One region of the Leclercia sp. AS011 genome, then DNA from elsewhere that is predicted to be linked to it. Evidence: predicted binding sites of a transcription regulator. Region 1 holds the regulator's gene; the other holds the start of a gene.
The links. The regulator Fur, encoded in region 1, represses iron uptake genes when iron is present. The targets are predictions, from matches to a motif close to ATAATAATGAGAACNACTATCAA.
Positions count from the first base shown of each region.

Region 2: a site for Fur is predicted at 2,781-2,803, ahead of sodA (superoxide dismutase [Mn]). Genes of this name have one in related genera too.

Region 1 covers NZ_JBBCMA010000001.1:2,227,693-2,239,580, forward strand. The annotation lists gene potE (putrescine-ornithine antiporter) at 1-902, shown strand, start outside; gene pgm (phosphoglucomutase (alpha-D-glucose-1,6-bisphosphate-dependent)) at 983-2,623, opposite strand; gene seqA (replication initiation negative regulator SeqA) at 2,648-3,190, opposite strand; gene ybfF (esterase) at 3,374-4,147, shown strand; gene ybfE (LexA regulated protein) at 4,276-4,563, shown strand; gene fldA (flavodoxin FldA) at 4,719-5,249, shown strand; gene fur (ferric iron uptake transcriptional regulator) at 5,541-5,987, shown strand; gene chiQ (ChiQ/YbfN family lipoprotein) at 6,145-6,474, opposite strand; gene chiP (chitoporin ChiP) at 6,521-7,927, opposite strand; gene glnS (glutamine--tRNA ligase) at 8,362-10,029, opposite strand; gene nagE (N-acetylglucosamine-specific PTS transporter subunit IIBC) at 10,209-11,888, opposite strand, start outside.
Region 2 covers NZ_JBBCMA010000008.1:50,128-62,015, reverse strand. The annotation lists gene rhaB (rhamnulokinase) at 1-631, opposite strand, end outside; gene rhaS (HTH-type transcriptional activator RhaS) at 932-1,768, shown strand; gene rhaR (HTH-type transcriptional activator RhaR) at 1,843-2,691, shown strand; gene sodA (superoxide dismutase [Mn]) at 2,877-3,497, shown strand; gene yiiM (6-hydroxyaminopurine reductase) at 3,564-4,238, shown strand; gene cpxA (envelope stress sensor histidine kinase CpxA) at 4,292-5,665, opposite strand; gene cpxR (envelope stress response regulator transcription factor CpxR) at 5,662-6,360, opposite strand; gene cpxP (cell-envelope stress modulator CpxP) at 6,511-7,011, shown strand; gene fieF (CDF family cation-efflux transporter FieF) at 7,165-8,070, shown strand; gene pfkA (6-phosphofructokinase) at 8,245-9,207, shown strand; gene WFO70_RS20950 (sulfate ABC transporter substrate-binding protein) at 9,420-10,409, shown strand; gene WFO70_RS20945 (CDP-diacylglycerol diphosphatase) at 10,516-11,259, shown strand; gene WFO70_RS20940 (SLC13 family permease) at 11,333-11,888, shown strand, end outside.

The DNA of each region.
Region 1 (11,888 bases):
TTGGCGGGGCGCGCATTACCGGACAGCTCAGCAGCATTACCGTCTGGGGCGTGATCATCCCGGTGGTCGGGCTGTGCATCATCGGCTGGTTCTGGTTTAGCCCGACGCTGTACGCCAACTCCTGGAACCCGCACCATGTGCCGTTCTTCACCGCCGTAGGCTCGTCCATCGCCATGACGTTATGGGCCTTCCTCGGGCTGGAATCCGCCTGTGCTAACGCCGAAGTGGTGGAAAATCCGGAGAAGAACGTGCCGATTGCGGTGCTGGGCGGAACTCTGGGCGCGGCGGTGATCTATATCGTCTCCACCAACGTGATTGCCGGGATTGTGCCGAACATGGATCTCGCCAACTCTACCGCGCCGTTCGGGCTGGCCTTCGCGCAGATGTTCACTCCGGAAGTCGGGAAAGTGATCATGGGTCTGATGGTAATGTCGTGCTGCGGTTCACTCCTCGGCTGGCAGTTCACCATCGCCCAGGTGTTTAAAACCTCGGCCGACGCGGGTTACTTCCCGAAAATCTTCTCCCGCGTCACCAAATCAGAAGCACCGGTGCAAGGGATGCTGGCGATTGTTGTCTTCCAGAGCGGTCTGTCGCTGATGACCATCAGCCCGTCGCTGAACAGCCAGTTCAACGTGCTGGTCAACCTGGCGGTGGTGACCAATATCATCCCGTACATTCTGTCGATGGCGGCGCTGGTGATTATTCAGAAGGTGGCGAAAGTCGACCCGGGCAAAGCGAAGGTGGCCAATATTGTGGCGCTGGTGGGGGCAATTTACAGTTTCTATGCCCTCTACTCTTCCGGCCAGGAAGCGATGCTGTACGGGGCGATGGTGACCTTTATGGGCTGGACGCTCTACGGGCTGGTATCGCCGCGCTTTGAGCTAAAGAATAAACTGAGCTAATAAAAAAACGGCAACCCCAGGGTTGCCGTTTGAATTTCCAGGCCGGGCAAACGCAGCGCCGCCCGGCACACCTACCGCACTTATGCGTTTTTCAGCACTTCACTCACAATCTCCACCGCTTCTTTCTCGATCAGCTGACGGTGCTCGTCGCCAAGGAAGCTTTCACAGTAGATTTTGTACGCATCTTCGGTACCGGATGGACGGGCTGCGAACCAGCCGTTCTCGGTCATCACCTTCAGGCCGCCAATCGACGCGCCGTTACCCGGTGCTGCCGTCAGACGGGCAGTGATCGGGTCACCCGCCAGGGTGCTGGCACTGACCATTTCAGGAGACAGTTTAGACAGCGCCGCTTTCTGTGCAGAAGTAGCAGAAGCCTGCAGACGGTTATAGCTCGGGGCACCGAAACGGGCTGCCAGCTCGTTGTAGTGCTCCTGCGGGTTCTTACCGGTGACGGCAGTGATTTCCGCTGCCAGCAGGCACATGATGATGCCATCTTTGTCGGTAGACCACGGCGTACCGTTGAAGCGCAGGAAGGATGCCCCCGCGCTCTCTTCGCCGCCAAAACCGAAGCTGCCGTCGAACAGACCATCCACAAACCACTTGAAGCCCACCGGCACTTCCACCAGCTTGCGGCCCAGGTCGTTCACCACGCGGTCGATCATGGCGGAGGAGACCAGGGTTTTACCCACGGCAACCTCTGCGCCCCACTGTGGACGATGCTGGAACAGGTAGTTGATGGCAACGGCCAGGTAGTGGTTCGGGTTCATCAGCCCCGCCGGGGTGACGATGCCGTGACGGTCGTAGTCCGGGTCGTTGGCGAAGGCGAGGTCGAACTTGTCGCGCAGCGCCAGCAGGCCGGCCATCGCGCACTCAGAGGAGCAGTCCATGCGGATCGCGCCGTCTTTATCGAGGTGCATAAAGCGGAAGGTCTGATCGACATGGTCGTTAACGATGGTCAGATCCAGCTTGTAGTGCTCGGCAATACGTTTCCAGTATTCGATACCGGAACCGCCGAGCGGATCAACGCCCAGCTTCAGACCGGCTTTCTGGATCGCCGCCATATCGACGATATCCGCCAGCCCTTCGACGAACGGCTGCACCAGATCCTGCTCTTTCACGTGGCCGGAGGCCATCGCCTCGTCCAGGGAAATACGCTTCACGCCTTTCAGGCCGTCGGCCAGCAGGGCGTTGGCGCGATCTTCCACCACTTTGGTGACGTTGGTGTCAGCCGGGCCGCCATTAGGTGGATTGTATTTGATGCCGCCATCTTCCGGCGGGTTGTGGGACGGCGTGATCACAATACCATCCGCCTGCGCGCCACCTTTCTGGTTATGCACCAGAATAGCGTTTGAGACCGCAGGGGTCGGGGTATAGCCGTTGTTTTCCTGAATCACGACGTCCACGCCGTTGGCGGCCAGCACTTCCAACACGGAAATAAAGGCTGGCTCTGACAGGGCGTGGGTATCTTTACCAACGTAGCACGGACCGGTGATGCCATTTTTGGCACGCTCTTCCGCGATGGCCTGAGCAATGGCCAGAATATGCGGCTCGTTAAAGCTGTGACGTACCGCACTGCCGCGGTGCCCGGATGTACCAAACTTCACTGCGTGTTCTGCGTTACCCACTTCCGGCTTCAGCACGTAGTACTGCGCGGTAAGCTGGGCGACGTTAATCAAATCGCTCTGTTGTGCAGGTTGACCCGCACGATTGTGATTTGCCATTGCCTGGTCCTTCTGATGCAAGGGTTAGATAGTGCCGCAAACCTTATCAGTCAATTCCGCCGGGAACTGCATGGATTGCATGATGTGTTCGATCATGCTGCGCTTGCGTCCGGTGTTGGTATTGGTGATCACCCAGTACGGTGTACCAGGCAGGTGCTTGGGCTTAGTTTGATTGCCATTCTGTAACAGCGTTTGCTCGTCAGCCGCGAAATAGACGCGGGTACGACCGTGAAGTGACTCCGTCGCGTCGGCAAATGCGTTGTTATCCAGTGAATAGAGTGTAGTCAGCACCAGCATAAAGCGGTTAACCGCTTTCTTCTGCTCAGCGTATTCGTCGGAAAGCAGTAATTCGCGCATCGCACGCACTTTGTCTTTTACCGGTGACAGCGGCTTTTCCTGCGCAACCGCAGCGGGCTGGCGCGATTCTTTGATGGCCGGAGCGGCAGACTGCGAGGCGGCGGCAATTTTCAGCATGCGCCGTAAAATGTCGGACGCGCTCTCACCAATGTGCCGCGTCTGGCTGGCGATATACTGATAAAGCTCGTCATCAACTTCGATTGTTTTCATCTTAATCCAGTGCGATATCTTATCTGAATACAAGTCGTTGGGAGTATAAGTTCAAAACCCAACAGCGGATAGCGTCAAGCCAGAATGGCGGCAAAAGTCAGAATTAACTGTTTCCTTGCAGCCGGGCGGCAGAATGGTCAACATGATACCCTAACCTGACATACGTAAAAAAAGAACTTTGCCATGAAATTGAATACCCGAGCGCAATCTGCACAATCGCCGCACAATAATTCTCCCATCGTCCTGGTGCATGGCCTGTTTGGCAGCCTGGATAACCTTGGCGTGCTGGCACGGGATCTGGTGACCGACCACGCGCTGTTGCAGGTAGATATGCGCAACCACGGTCTGTCGCCGCGTTCGCCGCAGATGACCTACGCCGATATGGCCAAGGATCTGCTGGATACTCTGGATGAGCACAATATAGAAAAGGCGATCCTGATTGGTCATTCAATGGGCGGCAAAGCGGTGATGGCGCTGACGGCGCTCGCGCCAGAGCGAATTGCCGGGCTGGTGGTGATCGACGTCGCGCCGGTCGATTACGACGTGCGTCGCCACGATGAGATCTTCGCCGCCATTAACGCCGTCACGGACGCAGGCGTCAGCACTCGCCAGCAGGCCGCGACGGTGATGCGTGAACATCTGGACGAAGAAGGTGTCGTGCAGTTCCTGCTGAAATCCTTTGTCGATGGCCAGTGGCGCTTCAACGTGCCGGTGCTCTGGGATCAGTACAACCAGATCGTCGGCTGGCAGCCGGTAGCGGCGTGGCCGCACCCCACCCTGTTTATTACCGGCGGTAATTCGCCGTATGTGACCGAGGCGTACCGTGAGGCGCTGCTGGGGCAATTCCCTCAGGCGCGGGCGCACGTGATTGCCGGGGCCGGACACTGGGTCCATGCTGAAAAACCGGACGCGGTGCTGCGCGCTATCCGCCGTTACCTCGCTGACATCGAAAATTGATTAAAAAGAGAGCGACTGGTCGCCTGCGGGCCTCCAGTCGTTGGCGTGCCGTTTTCGGTGATGTATGATGGCGCGCTTATCGCCCGGGCATTAGCAGGGTGTCTTGTTTCCCCCGAAGTCTCAGAATCATGGCCAAAGAACACACGGACCGCACGACAATAGATCTGTTCGCGAATGAGCGTCGCCCGGGACGACCGAAAACCAATCCGCTATCGCGTGATGAACAGCTGCGCATCAATAAGCGCAATCAGCTTAAACGCGATAAAAGTCGTGGGCTTAAACGCGTCGAGCTGAAACTGAACGCTGACGCCGTCGATGCGCTGAACGAGCTGGCGAATGCCCGTGAGATCAGCCGCAGTGAGCTTATCGAAGAGATGCTGATCGCGCAGCTCGGGAAATGGCACGGCAAAGCTTAAGTCAGAAAACTCCCCTTCTTGTTGCTTTCATGTAGCACAGAGTGCAGTCCTGCGTGATAGCAGTTTCCGCAGGCTTCTCTGTTCTGCTATGATTGCCCTTATCCGTGGCTAAATTGCGCCACCATACCATTAAGTATCAAGAGGTTATTTTACTCATGGCAATCATCGGCATTTTTTTCGGCAGCGACACGGGTAACACCGAGAACATCGCAAAAAACATTCAAAAACAGTTAGGTAAAGACGTTGCCGATGTGCATGACATTGCGAAAAGCAGCAAAGAAGATATCGAAGGTTACGATATTCTGCTGCTGGGCATCCCGACCTGGTATTACGGTGAAGCGCAGTGTGACTGGGACGACTTCTTCCCGTCTCTGGAAGAGATCGACTTCAACGGCAAACTGGTGGCCCTGTTCGGCTGTGGCGATCAGGAAGACTACGCAGAGTACTTCTGCGATGCCCTCGGCACCATTCGCGACATCATTGAGCCACGCGGCGCGGTGATCGTGGGTCACTGGCCAACCGCCGGTTACCACTTCGAAGCCTCCAAAGGTCTGGCCGATGATAACCACTTCGTGGGCCTCGCCATCGACGAAGATCGCCAGCCGGAACTGACCGCCGAGCGTGTCGACAAATGGGTGAAACAGGTTCGCGAAGAGCTGCACCTCGACGACATCCTCAATGCCTGATGATGTCGCGGCGCAACGCTAAAGTTGCGCCGCATTGATAGGTAATACCAATCAAAATAATTGCTACAAATTTTTAACTTTTGCTGCCATACCTGTACAATGATCCAGGAGTAAACGGGGAACCTTGTAACAACTTTGTTGGCGGTACCACGTTTTTATAAGCATACTTTACTTGAGACTTGCAGTTTTCATTACGCCATGGCACTTCTATAATGAGACGCATTATCCCAGGTGCATTTTCTGTCACTTCTTCCTTAGAAGTGAATCGTTTAGCAACAGGACAGATTCCGCATGACTGACAACAACACCGCATTAAAGAAGGCCGGACTGAAAGTCACGCTTCCACGGTTAAAAATCCTGGAAGTGCTTCAGGGTCCGGATAACCATCATGTCAGTGCGGAAGACTTATACAAGCGTCTGATCGACATGGGCGAAGAGATTGGTCTGGCTACCGTTTACCGTGTACTGAACCAGTTCGACGATGCAGGCATCGTTACGCGTCATAATTTCGAAGGCGGTAAATCCGTATTTGAACTGACGCAGCAGCATCATCACGATCACCTGATTTGCCTCGACTGCGGCAAAGTGATCGAATTCAGCGATGATTCCATCGAATTACGTCAGCGCGAAATTGCCGCACGTCATGGCATTCGTCTGACCAACCACAGTCTGTACCTGTATGGCCACTGTGCCGAAGGCGACTGCCGCGAAGATGACCACGCGCACGACACGAAATAATCTCCGCTAAGACTCTGAGCCAACCTGACGGTTGGCTTTTTTTTTGCCTGTCATTATGTCAAAAAGCCCGGTGGCGCTGCGCTTACACGGGCCTACCAGGGTGAAATCTCCCGTAGGCCCGGTAAGCAAAGCGCCACCGGGCGTTAAAGACAGCGGATTACTTGCTGTTATTACTGCGAATCTCCTGCCAGATTTTATCGCAGTTTTTGGTCACGTCCTGATTGTTACCCGTTTTACGCGCCTGGATACAGGCCTGGTAATCCGCCACCCGGACGGTTTCCTGGGTCGCAAACTGTTGGTGCGCCTTCTCCTGACGCAGCACGTCCAGCACGCTCTGGCAGGCTTCGAGTTTCTCAGGCGATCCTTCAGCGGTATTGATGCAGGCGCTGTAGGCCTCTTTCAGACGGGTGTCTTCTTTCTGGGTTTGCGGTTGTGCGCAGGCGGCCAGTCCTGATGCCAGCACCGCGACCAGTACGATTCTTTTCAGCATAACGGTTCCAGTCAGGCGGGGATCGCCCCCGCCCGGGTTGTCATCAGAAGATGGTGAACGGGGCGATAACCATAAACTTCACGTCACGCTCGTCCTGGAAGATGTTGCCGTAGCCGCCGCCGTAGCTTGGGATATCGGAGTGGTTGTCATACTGCGTGAAGTGCAGTTTGAACATAGTCCCTTTCGCGCGACCGTCCTGCAGGGTGTAGCTCGCATCCAGGCTGTAGGCAGACTCTTTGATCTTGTTCGAGGCGATATCTTCACGCTGACCGGCGCTGTTGATTAACCAGTCTGCCGGTTTCGCGTCCCAGGCGTAGACATAGGATGCGCCGACGCTCCAGCCCGCCAGGTTCCAGTTGCTCAGGTCATACATCGCCCCGAAGAAGACCGCTTTTTCGCCGTTGGCGTTAAAGTCGGAGCGGTTATCCCACCACACGTCCAGACGCCCGTTGGAAGAGGCATAGGTTGGCGTCATACGCTGCAGGAAGTAACCCTGCTGACCTTCCGCCTTCACGTAGGTCCCTTCCAGACGCAAATCGACCTGACCGACTTTGTAGCCCAGCGTCAGCGCCTGCAGCCATGCCGTACCGTCGTAGATATCGTTCACGGTGCCGCTGTCGGCTTTATCACGCGTACCGTAGAACTGATAGGTCGTTGAGAGCGGGCCACCCACGATATCAAGCTTGTAGCTGGCTTTGGCAAAGTACTGATCGATGAAACCTTCAGCCTGACCAAAGGCGGCTTCGAGAATCAGGTTATTTTTGAAATCGTACTTCGCGCCGAAGGAGTGGAGATAGTCGACGCGGGTTTTTCTGTCATTCTGATAGAACTTGTCCATCTCAAGGTGCCACGGCGCTTTATATTCGTTAGTCCACATGTAAGAGAAACTCAACGCGCCGCTATCACCGTAGTCAAAGTTGGCCCCGGCTTCGGCACCCTGATAGGTACCTGGCATAAAGCTCCAGTGCGGCGCTAACAGGGTTTGCCCGGTTGGTTGCAGCCAGCCGCCGCGCGCCCATACCGGACCGTATTTAAATTTTGCCGCCGCTTTGTACAGGCTGATCCCGCTCTTATCGCCGGACCAGTCCTCTTTATAGGCTTTGTTGCTGGAGGAGAAAGCTATTTCGTTCGGATGGCCGCTGTCGCCATTTTCCGCCATTTCGATGGCTGTGAACGCAGCCAGATCGAGACCGAACATATCGGCAGCATAGCCGGACTGGAAATCAAGGTTGGCGTTCCAGGTGGAGTGTGCGAGGTTAGTTTTGTATTTGTCTGACTCGACATCTTTGCGGTCACGTTCACGCTGCCAGTAATAGACACCGCCCGTGAGGGTAGAATCATCAATGAAACCTTCGGCCTGGGCTTTTGGAGAAACCATCCAGCCTGACATTGCTGTAACACCGGCGATAGCCAGCGCAAGCGCACTACGTTTGCCACTAAACGTACGCATAATTAATCCTCTTTGACGTATTCAAAGCGCCTTAAACGGCGAAAAACAAAAAAGTAAAAAGTGGAGGTAACCGGAAATACCCGCTTACATCTCCTGTTCTTAGACTATTTTTCGCGACGCGAATTATCAATGCTTTTCAGCGATCAAAAGTCAGGATTATGACAAAGCGCACATATTTGGTTGCGATTTGTAACAAAGGAGATGGGGAAGAATTTTTATTTAAAATAATGTGCAGAATGAGCGATTTATTTTTAATAAATACAGGTTATCTACCGTTAACAGTAGTGGAATTGGATAATTTGCGAAAAGGTAGAGAAAGAGAAGTGTTTTAAGATACAGAATTAATTCGCATCGCGAAGATTTGAAGGATTAATGGCTTTATGGCAGGCAAAAAAAACGCCGCAGTGCGCGGCGTTTTTCAAAGACGAAAGGGATTACTCGCCCGCTTTCGCCCAGGTATCACGCAGGCCGACGGTACGGTTAAATACCAGTTTGTCAGCGGTTGCGTAGCGGCTGTCGAGGCAGAAGTAGCCTTCGCGCTCGAACTGATAAGCATGACCGGCAACGGCCGCTTTCAGGGAGGGCTCGGCAAAGCCCTGTTTGATCACCAGTGAATCCGGGTTAATCACTTCCAGGAAATCCTCTGCCGCGCCCGGGTTTGGCACGCTGAACAGACGATCGTATAGGCGGATTTCAACCGGCAGCGCATGTGCCGCGCTCACCCAGTGGATCACACCCTTCACCTTGCGACCGTCGGCCGGATCCTTACTCAGGGTCTCGGCATCGTAGGTGCAGAAGATAGTGGTGATGTTGCCTTCAGCGTCTTTCTCAACGCGCTCGGCTTTGATCACGTAGGCATTACGCAGGCGCACTTCTTTACCCATCACCAGACGCTTGTACTGCTTGTTAGCTTCTTCACGGAAGTCGGCGCGATCGATCCAGATCTCTGCGCTGAACGGCACGTCACGGCTGCCCATCTCCGGTTTGCTCGGATGGTTCGGCATGGTCACCAGCTCGCTTTCACCCTGCGGATAGTTTTCGATAACCAGTTTCACCGGATCGATAACCGCCATGGCGCGCGGGGCATTGTCGTTCAGATCTTCGCGGATACAGGATTCCAGCGACGCTATCTCAATGGTGTTGTCCTGCTTGGTCACGCCGATGCGTTTGCAGAACTCACGGATAGAGGCCGCGGTATAGCCACGACGACGCAGACCGGAGATGGTCGGCATACGCGGGTCATCCCAGCCTTCAACGTGCTTGTCGGTCACCAGCAGGTTCAGCTTACGCTTGGACATCACGGTGTATTCCAGATTCAGACGAGAGAACTCGTACTGACGCGGATGCACCGGAATAGAGATGTTGTCCAGCACCCAGTCGTACAGGCGACGGTTGTCCTGGAACTCCAGAGTACAGAGTGAGTGGGTAATGCCTTCCAGCGCATCGCTGATGCAGTGGGTGAAGTCGTACATCGGGTAGATGCACCACTTGCTGCCGGTCTGGTGGTGATCGGCAAACTTAATGCGGTACAGCACCGGATCGCGCATCACGATAAACGGCGAGGCCATGTCGATTTTGGCACGCAGACAGGCTTTACCCTCTTCGAAACCACCAGCACGCATTTTTTCAAACAGCGCCAGGTTCTCTTCCACGCTGCGATCGCGGAACGGGCTGTTTTTGCCCGGCGCGGTCAGCGAGCCGCGGTATTCGCGGATTTCGTCAGCGGACAGCTCGTCGACGTAGGCCAGGCCTTTGTTGATCAGCTCCACGGCGTAGGCGTACAGCTGATCAAAATAGTCAGAGGAGTAGCAGATGTCGCCAGACCAGTTGAAGCCCAACCATTGCACGTCGTTCTTAATGGACTCTACGTATTCGATATCTTCTTTCACCGGGTTGGTGTCATCGAAACGCAGGTTGCATTGACCCTGGTAGTCCTGCGCGATGCCGAAGTTCAGGCAGATCGATTTCGCGTGACCAATGTGCAGGTAGCCGTTCGGCTCCGGCGGAAAACGGGTATGAACTGTGGTGTGCTTACCGGTGGCCAGATCTTCATCAATGATCTGACGGATAAAGTTGCTCGGGCGGGCTTCAGCCTCACTCATCGTGGATTCCTCAAAGCGTAAACGACGTATAACGGCATATGATCTTATAAGCCGGGCGTAGTGACAACCTTTAGTTACGCAAAAAAAGGTCTCAGAAGAGAATTATCGGGGCGATTGCTGCAAAAAAAAGCGGCGGGGATATCCCCGCCGCTCAGGCATTAACGCTGACTCAGGAGCACTTATTTGCCTTTAATTTCATACAGAGGTGTCTGACCGGCAACAACCTGGCCCTGCGCCTTGATCACCAGGCCGCTGAAGTCGTCGATATTGCTGCAGACAACCGGGCTGATCATGGAGCGCGCATTGGCGTTCAGGTAGTCGAGATCCATTTCCAGAACCGGCTGACCAGCAACCACTTCTGCACCCTCTTCCACCAGGCGTTTGAAGCCCTGGCCACCCAGCGCAACGGTATCGATACCCATGTGGACAACGATCTCCGCGCCTTTCTCTGTTTCCAGGCAGAACGCGTGGTTGGTGTTAAAGATTTTGACGATAGTCCCGGCTGCCGGGGAGACCACGGTTTTATCCGTTGGTTTCACCGCCACGCCATCACCGACGGCTTTGCTGGCGAAGGCTTCATCAGGCACCTGCTCCAGGGCAACCACTTCACCGGTTACCGGGGAAACCAGCGCGGCGATGGTAGTGGCATTAGGAACAGCCTGTGGCTTAACGGCAGCAGCAGGTGCTGCGGCTGGCGCTGGTGCAGCTTCAGCAGCGGCAACCGGACCAGTAGTTTTCATGGCGTTAGCGATTTTCTCAGCCACAAAGCCGACGATGATCTGCACGCTGGTTTTGTTCAGGCGGATCACGCCAGACGCACCCAGGCGTTTCGCCATCGCTTCGTTCACCAGAGAAGAGTCTTTCACGTTCAGACGCAGACGGGTGATGCAGGCATCAATACCGGTCAGGTTGTCGGAACCGCCGACGGCCGCGATGTACTGACGCGCCAGACCGGAAACGTCTTCCGTCGCGGTACCGCTCACGTTCACGTCCTGACCATCCGCTTCGCTACCGGCAACCGCCAGCTCACGACCCGGGGTCATCAGGTTGAATTTAGTGATGGTGAAGCGGAACACCACGTAGTAGATCACGAAGAACGCCAGACCCTGCAGGATCAGCATGTACCAGTGAACCGCCAGCGGGTTACGGGACGACAGCACCATATCCACCAGACCCGCACTGAAGCCGAAGCCGGCAATCCACTGCATGCTTGCGGCGATGAACACGGAGATACCGGTCAGCACGGCGTGGATTACGTACAGTACCGGGGCAACGAACATGAAGGAGAATTCCAGCGGCTCGGTGATACCGGTGAAGAAGGCCGCGAATGCGCCCGCCATCATGATACCCAGCACTTTCGCTTTGTTCTCTGGACGCGCGCAGTGGTAGATCGCCAGCGCAGCACCCGGCAGACCGAACATCATAATCGGGAAGAAGCCCGCCTGATAACGACCGGTGATACCGACAACCGCTTTACCTGCTTCGATGGACTGTGCGCCGCCGAGGAAGTTAGGGATGTCGTTAATGCCCGCAACGTCAAACCAGAACACGGAGTTCAGGGCGTGGTGCAGACCGACCGGGATCAGCAGACGGTTGAAGAACGCATACACGCCCGCACCGACGGAACCCAGTTTCTGGATGTGCTCACCGAAGTTCACCAGACCGTCGAAGATCACCGGCCAGATGTACATCAGGATGAAAGCAACAACAATCATCACGAAGGAGGTCAGGATCGGCACCAGACGACGACCGCTGAAGAAGGAGAGTGCTTTTGGCAACTCAACGCTACTGAAGCGGTTGTACAGTTCAGCGGAGATGATACCCACCAGGATACCCACGAACTGGTTGCTGATCTTACC
Region 2 (11,888 bases), on a different contig from region 1:
TAGGGGTGCCAAACCAGTCGCGCGGCGCCCCGGTCCAGTTGAGCAGGTTCTCGTCCCAGGAGTCGGAATTGATGTTCACCAGCTGGGTGGTGGTGGCGTTGGTATATTCCCAGTTCATCTGGCCGGTGAGACGGTAGCTGAAGTAGTCCGGGATCAGCAGGGCGTGGGCAACGTTCGCCACCAGCGCCGGCTGCTGTTCCACCAGGGCCCGCAGCTGATAGAGGGTGTTAAACGGCAGGAACTGAATGCCGCTGCGGCCATAGATCTCCGCTTTACCGAGCTGCGCCAGCGCATGGGCCATCACCCCGTCGGTGCGGCTGTCGCGGTAGGAGACCGGCAGGCCCACGCGCTCGCCCTTGCTGTTCAGCAGCACGTAATCCACCCCCCAGGTGTCGATCCCGATACTGTCGATGTGAATGCCCTCTTCACACACCTTATTCAGCCCGGCGCGGATCTCTGCTTCCAGGGCATCAATATCCCAGCAGTCAAAACCGTCCTGCTTTTGCAGGCAGTTCACGAAACGGTGGATTTCGCGAAGCAGAAGGGTGCGCTGCTCGCGATGGTAGCTCGCCAGCATTACGCGGCCGCTGGATGCGCCTAAATCGACAGCCACACAATGGCGAAAAGTCATGGTCCGGTCCTTCCTGTAGTCATTGCCGGACAGTGTAAAAAAGAGAAGCGTCAGCGACCTTCTTGCCACTGACAGCGCATTTCAGGGGCTGGCAAGAAAGCAAAGATGAACGTGAGGGAGTTCACATTTCCCGCTAATCACCGGGAATTCGGGGGATGTGACGGTGGGCGCATTTCCGGATCTTTCCCGCCGTTTCTTGAAAAAGTGACAGGCTTTGCGCCATTTGCTGTCGAAAATTTAAGGTGAGCCGGGAAACCCTAAATTACTATTTTGAGAACATTTATCATCTGGTGACCCGTTATGACCGTACTGCACAGCGTGGATTTTTTCCCTTCAGGCCACTCGCCTGTGGCGATTGAGCCGCGGCTGCCCCAGGCTGCCTTTCCGGAACATCATCATGATTTTCATGAGATCGTCATCGTGGAACACGGCACGGGCATCCATGTTTTCAACGGACAGCCGTACACCATCAGCGGCGGTACGGTGTGCTTTGTGCGCGATCATGACCGGCATATGTATGAACACACTGACAACCTGTGCCTGACCAACGTGCTCTATCGCTCTCCGGACGCGTTCCAGTTTTTGTCGGGATTGAACCAGCTGCTGCCCCAGGAGCAGGATGGGCACTACCCGTCGCACTGGCGGGTGAATCAGGCCACGCTGCAGCAGGTGCGTCAGCTGGTCAGCCAGATGGAGCAGTCCGAAGAGGGGCAGACCACCCACGCCCTCGCCAGCCGCGAGATCCTGTTTATGCAGCTGCTGGTGCTGCTGCGTCGCGGCAGCCTGGTGGAAGGGGCGGCGGATAACGACGCCCGACTCAACCAGCTGATGGCCTGGCTGGAAGATCACTTCGCGGAGGATGTCTGCTGGGAGACGCTGGCGGATAACTTTTCCCTCTCGCTGCGCACCCTGCATCGCCAGCTGAAACAGCACACCGGGCAGACGCCCCAGCGCTACCTGAACCGTCTGCGGCTGATCAAAGCGCGTCACCTGCTGCGCCACACTGACGAGAGCGTCACCGATATCGCCTATCGCTGCGGTTTTGGCGACAGTAACCACTTTTCGACCCTGTTTCGCCGGGAATTTGCCTGGTCCCCGCGCGACATTCGCCAGGGCCGGGATGCCTCGCTTCAGTAACGCGAGGAAAATCACCGTTTTATTGCCGCAAACCGGGTAATAATGGCAGGTTGTTCCCGGGTAGAGGTTGTGATGTGGCAGGACAGTTGATTCTTCGCAGAGCCGATTTTTTTGCATCCGCCGCCCAGGCCGTCGCGGTCGCCGACCGCTATCCGCAAAATGTCTTTGCCGAGCACACCCACGATTTCTGCGAGCTGGTGCTGGTATGGCGCGGTAACGGCCTGCATATCCTCAACGATCGCCCTTACCGCATCACCCGGGGCGATCTTTTTTATATTCGCGCGGAAGACAAACACTCCTACGCCTCGGTCAACGATCTGGTGCTACAGAACATCATCTACTGCCCCGACCGGCTGAAGCTCAACGTGGACTGGGGGGCGAACATCCCCGGTTTTCTCAGGGCGGGCGGCACTCCCCACTGGCGACTGGGCAGCAACGGTATGGCGCAGGTACGCCCGGTGATCGCCCAGCTGGAACAGGAGAGTCAGAAGAACGACCCCCATGCGTACGATATGGCCGAGCTGCTGTTTGCCCAACTGGCGCTTATGCTCAAACGCTACCGCTACGCTCCGGACAATCCGGATGCCAGCGAGCCGGAAGCGCTGCTGGATAAGCTGATCACCGCTCTGGCGGGCAGCCTGAACCGCAGCTTTGTGCTGGAGAAGTTTTGCGAGCAGGAGCAGTGCAGCGAGCGCGCCCTGCGCCAGCAGTTCCGCACCCAGACCGGCATGACGGTGAACCACTATCTGCGCCAGCTGCGGATCTGCCACGCGCAGTATCTGCTGCAACATACCGAGCTGATGGTCAGCGAAGTTGCCATGCAGTGCGGCTTTGAAGACAGTAACTATTTCTCGGTGGTGTTTAACCGTGAAGTGGGGATGACCCCGGTGCAGTGGCGCCATCGCAGCCATAACGCCGCGTAATAGAATCTCTGCTTGCCCATCAGGTCCACCGCACGCCCCGCCAGATCAGTCACATAACGAAAAGTTATAACCTTATTAAAACTACGGCATTGATAAACATTTTCAATATCATTTAATTAACTATAATGAACCAACTGCTTACGCGGCATTAACACGTTTGCCGCCCGACAATAATGGAGATGATTATGAGCTATACCCTGCCATCCCTGCCGTACGCTTACGACGCCCTTGAGCCGCATTTCGACAAGCAGACGATGGAAATCCATCACACCAAACACCACCAGACTTACGTTAACAACGCCAACGCGGCGCTGGAAAGCCTGCCAGAGTTCGCTAACCTGCCTGCTGAAGAGCTGATCACCAAACTGGATCAACTGCCAGCTGACAAGAAAACCGTTCTGCGTAACAACGCGGGCGGCCACGCTAACCACAGCTTCTTCTGGAAAGGCCTGAAAACCGGTACTACCCTGCAGGGCGACCTGAAATCCGCTATCGAGCGCGACTTCGGCTCCGTAGAGAACTTCAAAGCTGAGTTTGAAAAAGCCGCTGCTACCCGTTTCGGCTCTGGCTGGGCGTGGCTGGTACTGAAAGGCGACAAACTGGCTGTGGTTTCTACCGCGAACCAGGACTCCCCGCTGATGGGTGAAGCAATCTCTGGCGCATCCGGCTTCCCAATCGTGGGCCTGGACGTGTGGGAACACGCTTACTACCTGAAATTCCAGAACCGTCGTCCGGACTACATCAAAGCCTTCTGGGACGTGGTGAACTGGGACGAAGCAGCAGCACGTTTCGCCGCTAAAAAATAAGGTTGCAAAGCCGCCTGTGAGAAGCGAGTCTGATGACTCGCTTTTTTTATGTCTGAAGGAGCAGAGATGCACTATCCGGTGAACGTCTTTACAGGCAAGGTAAGGGATTACGACGGCAGCCGCCCGAGCGCCATCGCTAAAATTCAGGTCGACGGTGAGCTGAGGCTAACCGATCTCGGGCTTGCGGGTGACGAACAGGCCGAAAAGAAAATCCACGGCGGGCCCGACCGCGCGCTGTGCCACTATCCGCGCGAACATTATCAGCACTGGATAACGGAATTCCCCGCGCAGGCAGCGTTGTTTGTCGCCCCGGCGTTTGGCGAGAATCTCTCGACGGAAGGGCTGACGGAGAAGAATGTCTTTATCGGGGATATCTTTCGCTGGGGTGAGGCCCTGATCCAGGTGACCCAGCCACGTTCGCCGTGCTTCAAACTTAACTTCCACTTCGGCATTACCGACATGGCCACGCAGATGCAGAACGCCGCGAAAACCGGCTGGTTGTATCGTGTGGTGCTGGACGGGCAGGTTTCGGCAGATGCGCCGCTGGAGCTCGTCTCCCGGCTGAGCGACGTCTCGGTACATGACGCCTGCGCTATCGCCTGGCATATGCCCTTTGATGATGAGCAGTATCACCGCTTGCTGTCAGCGGCGGGGTTATCCACCAGCTGGACCCGAACCATGCAGAAGCGGCGACTGAGCAACAAGATCGAAGATAACAGGCGGAGATTGTGGGGAAAGTAGTCATCCGTAGAAACCAGGCCGGGTAAGGCGAAGCCGCCACCCGGCACTCACAGCTACGAACGCTTATACAACGGTAGCCACAGCGTTAACCGCAAGCCGCCCAGCGGGCTGTCGTCCGCTTTCACCCAGCCGCGGTGCTGCTGCATCGCGGTCTCGACAATCGCCAGCCCCAGCCCGGTGCCGCCAGACTCACGGTCACGGGCTTCGTCGGTGCGGTAGAACGGACGGAAAATCTGCTCGCGATCTTCCGGACTCACGCCAGGACCATCATCATCGACGTTGATGGTGATGCCGTCTTTATCCACCGAGAATGCCACCTCGATTTTGGTATGTGAATAGCGCAGGGCGTTACGCACGATGTTCTCCAGCGCGCTCTCCAGCGTGTTGGGGTTACCGTACAGCGGCCACGGCCCTGGCGGGAAGTTGACGGTGAAGGATTTCCCCATCTGCTCCGCTTCGAATGCCGCGTTATCCAGCACCTCATGCCACAGGTGGTTGGCTTTCACCGTTTCGCTGACCAGCGCGTTTTTCTGCTGATTGCGGGACATCACCAGCAGGTCGTTGATCATGCTGTCCAGACGATGGGCCTCCGTTTCGATACGCTCCAGCTCTTTGCTCTCTCCGCTACGGCGGCGCAGCAGGGCGGTGCCCAGTTGCAGACGCGTCAGCGGGGTGCGCAGTTCGTGGGAGATATCAGAGAGCAGACGCTGCTGGGTGGTCATCATCCGCTCCAGGGCGGCCACCATCTGGTTAAAGCTGGCACCCGCCGCCAGGAACTCCTGCGGCCCGGCTTCCAGCTCCGGGTGCTGCCGCAGGTTGCCCTGCGCCACTTCATCCGCAGCGTTTTTCAACTTACGCGCCGGTTTCGCCAGGCTCCACGCCAGCCACAGCAGCAGCGGTGAGCTCACCAGCATAGTGACAATCAGGAGCAGCAGCGGGCGGTCAAACAGCAGGTTGATAAAGTCGGACTGCGAACTGCTCGCCGGACGAATCAGATAGAGCTGGTAATTATCTTCCCCGTCATTGACGGAGAACGGCCCCACCATCTCTACCCGACCATATTTTTTCTTTTGCGGATGATCGGCGTTATCCGCCTGGCCGATGAAGTTGCGGATGATCTGCATTTCATTGCGATCGGCACCGATCACACGGCCTTCGCTGGTAACCAGCAGCAGGCGTTGTCCCGGGGGTGCCCATTTTTCGATAGCGCGAAACAGCCTGCGCCACCACATCAAATCATTGGGCGGATCGATGGCCAGCTCTGCTTCTACGTGCTGCTCGATCATCACACCCTGACGTTGCTCGCTATCAAGGAGCTCCGTCATCTGGCGTGAGTCGAGTTTGGGTAACATCAAAACCAGCATTAACACCAGGGCCAGCGTCAGCCAGAAGATGGCAAAGATGCGGGCGGTTAAGCTGCCTATCATGAAGCGGACACCATCAGATAGCCGCGTCCACGCAGGGTTTTAAACCACGGGTGACCATCCTTGCGCTCCGGTAATTTGCGGCGCAGGTTGGAGATGTGCATATCAATCGCACGGTCGAACGGGGTCAGGCGTTTACCCAGCACTTCCTGGCTCAGATGTTCACGTGATACCACCTGGCCCAGATGCTGCGCCAGCAGATAAAGCAGGGTGAATTCAGTGCCGGTCAGCTCCAGCGCCTGGCCGTCAAAGCTGGCTTCCTGGCGGCCCGGATTGAGGCTCAGGGAGTCCACTTCAAGGGTTGGCGAACCGTTGTCGGTGTTCTGCTGTTGCTCGCTCCAGTGGGAACGGCGCAGGATCGCCCGAATACGCGCCACCAGCTCACGGTCGTTAAAGGGTTTAGGTAGATAGTCATCGGCACCCAGCTCAAGGCCGAGTACGCGGTCGAGTTCGCTGCCGCGCGCGGTCAGCATAATGACAGGGGTCTGGTGTGTCTGGCGCAGCTCTTTAAGGGTGTCGATACCGTTCTTCTTCGGCATCATGACGTCGAGCAAAAGCAAGTCAATGCTATCGTCGAGTTGACTCAGCGCCTGCTCCCCGTCATGGGCCACCGACACGTCAAAGCCTTCCATGTCGAGCAACTCCTTTAAAAGGGATGTCAGCTCTCGGTCATCATCAACTAACAGGATTTTATTCATTGTTTAAATACCTCCGAGGCAGAAATTACGTCATCAAGGCTCTCTAATCCATGACTTTACGTTGTTTTACACCCCCTGACGCATGTTTGCAGCCTGAATCGTAGACTGTCTCTCGTTGAATCGCGACACGAAAGATTTTGGGAGTAAGTGATGCGCAAAGTTACCGCTGCCGTCATGGCCTCAACGCTGGCGTTTAGTGCATTTAGCCAGGCTGCTGGAGCTATCACCGGCGATAACCGCTCTCCAGTAGAGGGCATCGCGCAGCACAGCGGCCAGGGCCATATGTTCGACGGCATAAGTTTAACCGAACATCAGCGTCAACAGATGCGAGATCTGATGCAGCGGGCTCGTCATGACCAGCCCCCTGTTAATGTTAGCGAAATGGAGACAATGCACCGCCTTGTCACCGCAGAAAATTTTGACGAAAACGCTGTACGCGCTCAGGCAGACAAAATGGCGCAGGAGCAGGTTGCCCGACAGGTCGAAATGGCCAAGGTCCGCAACCAGATGTTCCACCTGCTAACGCCTGAGCAGCAAGCGGTTTTGAACCAGAAACACCAGCAACGTATGGATCAGTTGCGCGAGGTTGCACGGATGCAAAAGAACGCTGAATCAACGCTTTTTAGTAGCAATACCCGTAGTAACCAGTAGACCCTGTTTTCCTTGCCATAGACACCATCCCTGTCTTCCCCCTCATGATGAGGGGGTTTTTTTTGCCCGTCATACAAACCTGGTAATCGTTTATTGATCTTATTGCCTCCGCTGCATCCGTTATACTAGCGGCATAGCATGACAGGAGTGTTTATGAATCAATCCTATGGACGGCTGGTCAGCCGGGCCGCAATCGCTGCGACGATCATGGCGTCGTGTCTTTTGGTGATTAAAATTTTCGCGTGGTGGTATACCGGTTCAGTCAGTATTCTGGCGGCGCTGGTGGATTCGCTGGTGGATATTGCCGCTTCGGTGACTAACCTGTGGGTGGTGCGCTACTCCTTGCAGCCAGCGGATGAAGAGCATACTTTTGGTCACGGCAAAGCGGAGTCGCTGGCGGCGCTGGCGCAAAGCATGTTTATTTCCGGTTCGGCGCTGTTCCTCTTTTTAACCGGTATTCAGCATCTCTATACCCCGTCGCCGATGAAAGATCCCGGCGTGGGCGTCGTCGTCACGGTTATAGCACTTATTAGCACACTGGTTCTGGTAACGTTCCAGCGCTGGGTAGTGCGTAAAACGCAAAGCCAGGCGGTACGGGCCGATATGCTTCATTATCAGTCTGATGTTATGATGAACGGCGCGATCCTGATTGCGCTCGGTCTGGCCTGGTATGGCTGGCACCGGGCCGATGCGCTCTTTGCGTTAGGGATTGGCTTTTATATTTTATACAGTGCGTTGCGCATGGGGTACGATGCGGTGCAGTCGCTTCTCGATCGCGCCTTGCCAGACGCAGAACGGCATGAAATCTTTGAAATTGTGACCTCCTGGCCAGGCGTCAGCGGTGCTCACGATCTTCGCACGCGGCAGTCAGGGCCGACCCGCTTTATTCAGATTCATTTAGAAATGGAAGATAACCTGCCGCTGGTTCAGGCACATCTGGTGGCTGAGCAGGTGGAGCAGGCGATTTTGCAGCGTTTCCCGGGGTCAGACGTCATTATTCACCAGGATCCCTGCTCAGTCGTACCTAAGCCAGGCAATGGACATTTTGAGCTTTCGTAATTCGTTGTAAAAAAGTGAACCAGGCCAGCATTTTGTGGAAAAATAACCGCCATATGGCCTGACCTGAATCAATTCAGCTGGAAGTGATTGATATACTATTTGCAGTATTCGTTGGTCGTCAGAAGTCTTCCGGCAACAGCTTTCATTTTTGCATTCCTAAGTTCAGAGGTAGTCATGATTAAGAAAATCGGTGTGTTGACAAGCGGCGGTGATGCGCCCGGCATGAACGCGGCAATTCGTGGTGTGGTTCGTGCTGCGTTGACGGAAGGTCTGGAAGTTTTTGGTATCTATGACGGTTATCTGGGCCTGTACGAAGATCGCATGGTGCAGCTCGACCGCTACAGTGTATCCGACATGATTAACCGCGGCGGTACCTTCCTGGGTTCCGCACGTTTCCCGGAATTCCGCGAAGAGCGCATCCGTGAAGTGGCTATCGAGAACATGAAGAAACGCGGCCTCGACGCGCTGGTGGTTATTGGTGGTGACGGTTCCTATATGGGTGCAAAACGCCTGACCGAAATGGGCTTCCCGTGCATCGGTCTGCCAGGCACCATCGATAACGACATCAAAGGTACCGACTACACCATCGGTTTCTTCACTGCCCTGGGCACCGTGGTTGAAGCGATTGACCGTCTGCGCGACACCTCTTCTTCTCACCAGCGTATCTCCATCGTTGAAGTGATGGGCCGCTACTGTGGCGACCTGACCCTGGCGGCGGCGATTGCCGGCGGCTGTGAGTTCGTGGTGGTTCCGGAAGTGGAATTCAGCCGTGAAGACCTGGTCGCTGAGATCAAAGCCGGGATCGCCAAAGGTAAAAAACACGCCATCGTGGCTATCACCGAGCACATCTGTGATATCGAAGAGCTGGCGCGTTACATCGAAACCGAAACCAAACGCGAAACCCGCGCCACCGTTCTCGGCCATATCCAGCGCGGCGGCTCCCCGGGTCCTTACGACCGTATCCTGGCCTCCCGTATGGGCGCGTACTCTATTGAACTGCTGCTGCAGGGCTTCGGCGGCCGTTGCGTCGGTATTCAGAACGAGAAACTGGTTCACCACGACATCATCGACGCTATCGAAAGCATGAAGCGTCCGTTCAAAGGTGACTGGCTGGACTGCGCGAAAAAACTTTACTAATCAGCTGGTTGTTGCCGGGTGGCGCTGCGCTTACCCGGCCTACAAAAGCAGGGTTCGTAGGCCCGGTAAGCGAAGCGCCGCCGGGCTTTTTTGTGCGCGCAATACCGCTTTTTATTCCACGCAGTTATAGCCAATCTTTTTTTATTCTTTAATCATTGGTTTGCTTTCTGGCACGCTGCAATCATCAAACACAACATTAAGAGAGTGGGACGATGAACAAGTGGGGCGTGGGGTTTACTTTATTGCTGGCATCGACCAGCGTTCTGGCAAAGGATATCCAGTTACTGAACGTGTCTTACGATCCGACACGTGAGTTGTACGAGCAGTATAACAAAGCGTTCGCCGCACACTGGAAACAGGAAACTGGCGATAACGTGGTGGTCCGCCAGTCGCACGGCGGCTCCGGTAAGCAGGCGACTTCGGTCATCAACGGTATCGAAGCCGATGTGGTGACCCTGGCGCTGGCCTACGACGTGGACGCTATCGCCGAACGCGGTCGTATCGACAAAAACTGGATCAAACGTCTGCCAGACAACTCTGCGCCTTACACCTCGACCATCGTTTTCCTGGTGCGTAAAGGCAACCCGAAACAGATCCATGACTGGAACGACCTGATTAAGCCGGGCGTTTCCGTGATTACCCCGAACCCAAAAAGCTCTGGCGGCGCTCGCTGGAACTATCTGGCAGCCTGGGGCTACGCCCTGCACCACAACAATGGCGATCAGGCCAAGGCCCAGGAGTTCGTGAAGTCGCTGTTTAAAAACGTTGAAGTGCTGGATTCCGGCGCACGCGGCGCGACCAACACCTTCGTTGAACGCGGCATTGGCGATGTGCTGATTGCGTGGGAAAACGAAGCGCTGCTGGCGACCAACGAGCTGGGTAAAGACAAGTTTGAAATCGTGACCCCAAGCGAGTCGATTCTGGCTGAGCCGACCGTCTCTGTGGTCGACAAAGTGGCGGAGAAGAAAGGCACCCAGGCCGTGGCAGAAGCCTACCTGAAGTACCTTTACACGCCGGAAGGCCAGGAGATCGCCGCGAAGAATTTCTACCGTCCACGTGATGAAGCGGTGGCGAAGAAGTATGAGAACGAATTCCCGAAACTGAAGCTGTTCACCATTGATGAAGAGTTCGGCGGCTGGACCAAAGCGCAGAAAGATCACTTCTCGAACGGCGGTACCTTCGATCAGATCAACAAACGTTAATCATCCATAGTGTTTAAAAAGCCCGGCAGGATCCTACTGCCGGGCTTTTTTGTTTATCATCAAAGTGCGTTACTCTTTTGGTTCAAATGGATACAGGGAACGCGTTGTGAAAAAAATAATTGTGCTGGTACTGGTTGTCATCGCGCTCGCCGCAGGTGGCTGGTTCTGGATGAAATCGGGTAACCCAAACGCATTGCGACATATCGTGCTCGACCAGTGCGTACCAAATCAGCTGCAAAACCGTAACCCGGCTCCCTGTGCACAGGTAAAGACCGATGCGGGCTATGTGGTATTCAAAGACCGCAACGGGCCGCTGCAATATCTGCTGATGCCAACGTACCGCATCAACGGCACCGAAAGCCCGCTTCTGACTGAGGCCTATACGCCGAACTTCTTCTGGCTGGCGTGGCAGTCGCGCAACTTTATGAGCATCAAACGGGGAAGCAACGTCTCTGACAGCGCAATTTCACTGACCATCAACTCCCCAACGGGTCGGACGCAAAATCATTTTCATATCCATATCTCCTGCCTGCGTCCGGACGTGCGCGAGAAGCTCAATGCCCATCAGGGGCAAATCAGCACCCAATGGCTACCGTTCCCCGGCGGGCTGGAAGGGCACGAGTATCTGGCGCGTCGGGTAACGGAAGCGGAGCTGGTGAAACGCAGCCCGTTTATGATGCTGGCAGAGGAGCTGCCGGAAGCCCGCGACCATATGGGACGCTTCGCACTGGCGATGGCGCAGCAGGCGGACGGCGCGTTTGTTCTGCTGGCGACCGAGCGCAATCTGCTGGCGTTTAACCTCGCCTCCGCTGAGGAATTGCAGGATCATCAATGCGATATCCTGCAGTGACCCCACCATAAATAGCGTTTACTCCCGCTGCCTGTCACCGTAGACTTGCTGAAAAATTCTACAGGAGACAGGCATGTCGCTCTGGTTCACTCACCCGCTGTTTCTGCCCTCGCTGATTATCGTCGTTACCATTATCCTGTGGGCCACCTCGCTGTTACCGGAGTTCCTCACCGCGCTGCTGTTCTTTACCGCAGCGATGATCGCCAGAATTGCGCCGCCGGAGGTGATTTTCGGCGGCTTTGCTTCGTCGGCGTTCTGGCTGGTGTTCAGCGGATTTGTGCTGGGGGTGGCGATCCGCAAAACCGGGCTGGCAGACAGGGCAGCGCGGGCGCTGTCGTCCCGGCTGACCGACTCCTGGCCGCTGATGGTGGCCAGCGTGGTGCTGCTCACCTATGCGCTGGCGTTTGTGATGCCCTCCAACATGGGGCGCATCGCGCTGTTGATGCCGATTGTGGCGGCGATGGCGAAGCGGGCGGGCATTGCCGACGGCTCCCGGGCGTGGTTTGGTCTGGCGCTGGCTGTGGGGTTTGGTACTTTTCAGCTGTCGGCCACCATCCTCCCGGCCAACGTGCCTAATCTGGTGATGAGCGGGGCGGCGGAGGGGTCGTACGGTATTCATCTCAACTATG